Chondromyces crocatus: one gene and its partner. The protein of the gene in region 1 interacts with the protein of each later gene in a pairwise test. Links are inferred from orthologs where the notes say so. Each region holds a gene or a part of one and is shown on either strand. Other genes may lie near its edges. The genes, in order: CMC5_RS34190 and lpdA.

What was found.
Region 2: the proteins of CMC5_RS34190 (region 1) and lpdA interact in binary tests that used the Escherichia coli proteins (3 or more experiments, as listed by UniProt). The link is inferred for Chondromyces crocatus from one-to-one orthologs.

Annotation. Positions count from the first base shown.
Region 1 is NZ_CP012159.1:9,469,961-9,473,072, forward strand. The notes cover bases 121-2,917. They hold CMC5_RS34190 (dihydrolipoamide acetyltransferase family protein), read right to left. Parts: upstream 2,296-2,917; coding sequence 946-2,295; downstream 121-945. Other genes in these bases: CMC5_RS34185 (serine hydroxymethyltransferase), read right to left, coding at 121-949; CMC5_RS34195 (ArnT family glycosyltransferase), read left to right, coding at 2,515-2,917. Also shown: more of CMC5_RS34185, read right to left, coding at 1-120; more of CMC5_RS34195, read left to right, coding at 2,918-3,112. UniProt on the Escherichia coli protein: E2 component of the 2-oxoglutarate dehydrogenase (OGDH) complex which catalyzes the second step in the conversion of 2-oxoglutarate to succinyl-CoA and CO(2).
Region 2 is NZ_CP012159.1:383,680-386,813, forward strand. Bases 208-3,026 are described here. They hold lpdA (dihydrolipoyl dehydrogenase), read left to right. Parts: upstream 208-823; coding sequence 824-2,230; downstream 2,231-3,026. Other genes in these bases: CMC5_RS43855 (hypothetical protein), read left to right, coding at 208-569; CMC5_RS01405 (hypothetical protein), read right to left, coding at 2,232-3,026. In the rest of the region: more of CMC5_RS43855, read left to right, coding at 1-207; more of CMC5_RS01405, read right to left, coding at 3,027-3,134. UniProt on the Escherichia coli protein: Lipoamide dehydrogenase is a component of the glycine cleavage system as well as of the alpha-ketoacid dehydrogenase complexes.

The DNA of each region.
Region 1 (3,112 bases):
CGCCGGTGATGAGGCGGAAGCCGCGGGCGGCGAGAGCCTCGGCGAGGGCCTTGGCGTTCTCGACGACCTGGCTGGCGTAGGTCTTGAACGACGGGTCGGACGCCTCGCGGGCGGCGACGGCGATCGCGGCGGTGGTGTTGTTGTGCGGGCCACCCTGGAGGCCCGGGAAGACGGCGCGATCGAGGGCGGAAGCGTGCTCCTTCTTGCTGAGGATCATCGCGCCGCGCGGGCCGCGCAGGGTCTTGTGGGTGGTGGAGGTGACGACGTCCGCGATGCCCACCGGCGAGGGGTGCGCGCCGCCAGCGACGAGGCCGGCGATGTGGGCGATGTCCGCCGCGAGGATCGCCCCCACCTCGTCCGCGATGGAGCGGAAGGCGGCGAAGTCGATCTGCCGAGGGTACGCGGTGGTGCCGCACCAGATGAGCTTGGGGCGGTGCTCGAGGGCGAGGGACCGCACCTGGTCCATGTCGATGCGGTGGTCGGACTCGCGCACGCCGTAGGGAACGCTCTTGAAGAACTTCCCGGTGATGCTGACGTTCCAGCCATGGGTGAGGTGGCCTCCCGCGGGCAGGCCGAGGCCCATGATGGTCTCGCCGGGCTTCACGAAGGCGAGGTAGACGGCGAGGTTCGCGGGGCTGCCCGAGTAGGGCTGCACGTTGACGTGCTCGGCACCGAAGAGGGTGGCGATGCGGGTGCGCGCCAGCTCCTCGACGGCGTCGATGTTGACCTGGCCCTCGTAGTACCGCTTGTGCGGGTAGCCCTCGGAGTACTTGTTCGAGAGCACCGAGCCCGTCGCCTGGAGCACCGCGCGCGAGACGTAGTTCTCGCTGGCGATGAGGCGCAGGGTGCGGGACTCGTACTCCTCTTCCTTGCGGATGAGGGCGGCGATCTCCGGGTCCACCTCGGCGAGGGGGCGGAGCCCGGGGTTCTTCGCCTGAGGGGTGCTCACAGCTCGAACTCTCCGCGGTTGATGATGTCGGCCACGCGCCAGAGGAAGGAGTTCGCGAGCACGCCGTCGACGATGCGGTGGTCGTAGGAGAGGGCCAGGAACATCACCGGGTGGATGGCAATGGAGTCCTCGCCGTCACGGGTGACCACGACGGGGCGCTTCTTGATCTCGCCCATGCGCAGGATGCCCACGTTCGGCTGCGAGATGATCGCGCCGCCGAAGAGGTTGCCCTTGAGGCCGGGGTTGGAGACGGTGAACGTGGTGCCCGAGAGGTCGTCCGCGGTGGTCTTGCCGATGCGGGCGCGGCCAGCGAGATCGTCGATGCCGCGGGCGATGCCGAGCAGGGACAGCTCGTCGGCGTGCTTGATGCTCGGGACGATGAGGCCGCCTGGGGTGTCGACCGCGACGCCGAGGTTGATGTCGCGGAGGCGAACATAGGCGTTGTCGAGCACGCGGGCGTTGAGGTCGGGGTGCTCGCGAAGCGACTTCACCGCGGCGGCGCACACGAACGCGAGGTACGTGAGCCCGACGCCGGCCTTCTTGAACTTGTCCTTGTGCTGGTCGCGCAGCTTCGCGGTGGCGTGGAGGTCGACCTCGGCGACGGTCACCACGTGCGGGGCCGTGACCTTGGAGAAGACCATGTGGTCGGCCGTGATGCGGCGGCGTCGGTTGAAGGGGATGACCTCGTCGCCCGCCTTCTGGTTGAACGGCGGCACCTTGTAGGCGCCGTAGCCGACCGACGGTATCGGGGGCACGAAGCCACCGCCCGCCTGGATGAGCTGCGACAGCTCGGCGGCCTGCGAGGTGGGCTGCGGAGGCGGCGGCGCGGTGGTCGCACGCATCACGTCGTCGCGGGTGATCCGGCCGTAGTCACCGGTCCCCTGGACCTGACGGAGATCCACGCCAGCCTCGCGCGCGAGCTTCTTCGTCGACGGGCTGCTGAGCACGGGACGATCGTCGGAGCCGCTCGCCTGCGAGGACTCTTCCGGCGATGTGGATTTCTGGTCCTCGTCCTTCGACGTGGCCTTCTGCCCCTCGTCCTTCTTGCCTTCGTCCTTCGACGCGGCCTTCGCTTCGCCCTGCGACGCGGAGTCGCCGGCCGACTGCTCCGCCGTCTCGTCGATCCGACACAGCAGACCGCCTTTCGCGACCAGCGTGCCCTCGGCCACAGCGATGCTGGTCACGCGCCCCGCTTGCGGCGCAGGGATCTCGGTGTCCGCCTTGTCGGTCGCGACCTCGAGCAGGGGCTGCTCGCGCTTCACGAAGTCGCCCTCGCGCACCAGCCACTTCGACACGGTCCCCTCGGCAACGCTCTCGCCGAGCTGGGGCATCACGACGTCGATCATCGCTCCTCCAGTGCTCCTCTCGCACATACCCCGGCTCGGGGCAGTCGGTGGCCGTATACGCCGCCCGCTCATCGGGGGCAACGCGCTCGGACCTCGTTTCTCGTTCGACGCTGGTCCTGGTGCGATAACGGGAGAAGGCAAGGTGCGCGCCTCTCCGGCCGCACGTGGGGCGAAACGCCTCTGTCGCGCCGACGAGCGGGAGATCTTCGCGCGCCTGCGGTGTACAAGACGGCCGTGCTCACCGTCGACAGGAGCGCTTCCGCGGAGCCGTCATCGACCCAGGACCCCGCAGACGCCGACCATCCCGCCGCCACGTCCTCATCCATCCCAGGAGGGGGTGACACGGGTGGCGCTCCCGAGGTCTCCGGCGCAGCCGGCGTACCCAGCAGCTCGCAGGGTCCCGTGGTGCCGTTCAGCAAGGTGGTGATGGGGGCCGCGCTCTCGCTGAGCGTCGTGTGCCTGCTCCTCGTGCTCACGTTCGGGTACGGGCGCGATCAGGGCATCTACGCCATGGTCGCGCGGATCACCCTCGACGGCGGGATGCCGTACCGGGATGCGTTCGACTTCAAGCCCCCGGGCATCTTTCTGCTCTTCATGGGCGCGCGGGCCCTCTTCGGCGCGGCGCAGTGGGGCATCCGTGTGGTCGAGGTGGCAGGGCTCGTCGCGATGTCGCTGTGCATGGTGCGGCTGGCCGAGCGCTGGTGGGGAGATCGGCGGATTGGCGTGATGGCCGCCGCGCTGACCTTGCTGGTCCACGCGCAGCTCGATTTCTGGCACACCGCCCAGCCGGAGTCGTTCGGGGGGATGCTCACGGTAT
Region 2 (3,134 bases), 9.1 Mb from region 1 along the record:
GCAACAGCAACGCAGATTGCAGCGGGCGCGCCTGCGACAAGCGTTCGACCGTCTGCGTGGACACGCCGAACACGGGCCTCCCCAACGGGACGCAGTGCGACCCCAATGCGGCCGTGGACCCCTGCGAGGCGCTCTGCGTGAACTTCGGTGACGGCCTCGGCATCTGCAGCCAGGCCTGCAGCCTCGGCGGCCCCGACCTCGCGGACTGTGGTGGTCTGCAGAACGGGCTCTGCGCCTACGCCTCCGGCAACGCGCCTGGGCTCAGCGACCTCGGGTTCTGCGCAGCTCCCTGCAGCGCACACACCGACTGCGCCAACCCGCACCTGTTCTGCACCTCGGTCGGCCAGAACCTCGGCTTCTGCTTCGGCGCCGGTGAATGCCCCAACGGTCAGGGCGACTGTGAGGCCGGCGAGACCTGCCACCAGACGTCGGGAGGCCCGTTCTGCCTCGACAACACCTACCCCTGGAATGACGGCGGGACGGGTGGCGGCGGTGCTGGCGCAGGTGGCGATGGTGGCGCTGGTGGTGCTGGTGGCGCCGGTGGCGCCGGTGGCGACGGCGGCAACTGAGCTGTTCGCATGATCCGTCGCTGAGCTGACTCGGTGACGCGACGCACGCCGAAGGCGCCTTCACGGCGCTTTCGGCATTTTTGTCGGTGGGGTGTTTGCGTTCGCGGCCAGGTCGTGTAAGTCCGGCTCGCGCCGGGTGCCTTGGTGTGGCCTCGGCTTGTCCTGCCGGGCTCCCCTCCCCACGTTCTGGTGGACGTGCTGTAGGGGACTCGTACCGAGCAACCCCCGGCAAGCGTCATCGAGCGGAGATCAGGATGAAGACCTACGACGCCATCGTCATCGGCGCGGGCCCTGGCGGCTACCCCTGCGCGATCCGCCTCGCCCAGCTCAAGCAGAAAACCCTCTGCATCGAGAAGGAGTCGCCCGGCGGGGTGTGCCTCAACTGGGGATGTATCCCCTCCAAAGCACTCATCGGAGCGGCGCATCTCTACCACAAGGCCAAGGATGCCGATTCGATGGGCATCCGCGTGGGCAGCGTCGAGGTCGATCCCGAGAAGCTCCAGGACTGGAAGGAAGGGATCGTCAAGCGCCTCACCGGCGGGGTCCGTGGCCTGCTGAAGGGGAACGGCGCCGACCTGATGATGGGCAGCGCCCGGATCACCGGCCCGCGCCAGGTGGAAGTCACCCAGGCGGATGGGACCGTGGAGACGATCGAGGCAACCAAGGGAATCGTCATCGCCACGGGGTCGAACACGATCGAGCTGCCGTCCTTCAAGTTCGATGGCAAGCAGATCATCGGCGCGAAGGAGGCGGTGAGCCTGCGCGAGATCCCGAAGCGGCTGCTCGTGATCGGCGGCGGGATCATCGGGCTGGAGCTCGGCATGGTCTACCAGAGCTTCGGCTCCGAGCTGACCGTGGTCGAGGCCCTGCCGGATCTGCTCACCGGGATCGATCCCGAGTGCACCAAGATCGTCGAGCGCCGCCTCCTCAAGCGAGGGGCGACCATCCACAAGAACGCCAAGGCCTCGGGCTACGAGCGCCTGGCCGACGGCTCGATCTCGGTGAAGATCGATCAAGATGGCAAGCAGATCACGGCGAACGTCGATGTGGTGCTCGTCGCCATCGGCATGAGGCCGAACTCCCGCGAGCTCGGGCTCGAGCAGGTGGGCGTGAAGGTCGATCAGCGCGGCTTCGTCCCGGCGGACAAGTTCTGTCGGACCAACGTGCCGTCGATCTATGCGGTCGGCGACGTGAGCGGCGTCCCGATGCTGGCCCACAAGGCCACGAAGGAGGGTGAGATCGCCGCCGAGGTCATCGCCGGGCACAAGGCGGAGAAGGACTGGGTGGCCATCCCCAGCGCCGTCTTCACCGACCCCGAGATCGCCACGGTCGGCCTGAGCGAAGCCGAAGCGAAGGAGAAGGGGATCGAGATCCTCGTCGGGAAGTTCCCCTTCTCGGCCCTCGGCAAGGCGATGGCGATGAACGAGACCGAAGGCTTCGTGAAGATCATCGCCGACAAGACGACCAAGCAGGTGCTCGGCGTCCACATGGTGGGCCCCGAGGTCAGCGCGATGATCAGCGAGGCCGCGCTCGCGCTGGAGATGGCGGCGTTCCTCGAAGATGTGTCGCTGACCGTGCACCCGCACCCGACGCTGGGCGAGGCCTTCATGGAAGCCGCCGCCCACGCGATGGGCTCTGCCATCCACATCCTCAACCGCTGAGCTACGAGCGGCGCCGAGCGGCCTTCGGGGGCTCGGCGCTGCGGCGCTCGAAGCACGCATCGGGCACGTTGCGTGCGTCACGCACGAGCCGCGTTGCGTCGACGAAGGCGGCGGTGACCGGGTCGTGGTAGCCGCTCGCCCCCGAGAGGCCCTCCAGCTGGCCCTGGTAGTGCCGCACGATGCGGCCCATCAGCACCTCACGAAGGTACTTTCCCACCATGGAGGCCAGCGCCACGCAGAGATCGCTGGCGTCGCCATCACGGACGAAGGCGATCTCTCCCAGCTCCGGGAAGTGGTACGCGCTCCGAGCGCGGGTCTCCTCCACGACGGAGTGAAGGCGCCCTCCCAGCGGGCCGAAGACGCTCGAGTACTTCCCGAAGCCGCCCACTTTGCCGCATACGGCGGCGACCTCGGCCCCTGCGAGGTCACGCAGCTCGAGTACCAGGCGTTCCATCGCGTGAAGGTCGAGCAGGAAGCGGTTCTTTCCGGCCATCGCGCCGTCGTTCAGGCGGCGGGTACAGAGGATGATGGAGCGGACTGCGACGAACTCGATGCCCTGCGCGGCGAGCCGATCGAGGTCCTCATGAAGCGCCTGCGTGAGGCCGCTTTCGGTCTCGAAGGCCTCTTCGCAGCTCGACCAGCATTGCGATGTCACATGCTCGGGACAGGGGGCTTGCAGGGTCTCGTGGTCATCGAGCGAGAGGGCGTGGATGAGCGCGTCCGGAGAGCTGGCGTCCCTGGTGCGGCCCGCGCCACGCTCCACCAGGGCGCGTGCCCAGGCTTCACCGAGCCCGACGTCTCCGTACGCCATGAACTGCTTGGAATCTCCGAGACGCTGCGCAAGCGCACCACGTGGAGCGCTGCTGGCAACCGACCAGCCGTCCCCATGAACTTTCGCCAGCAC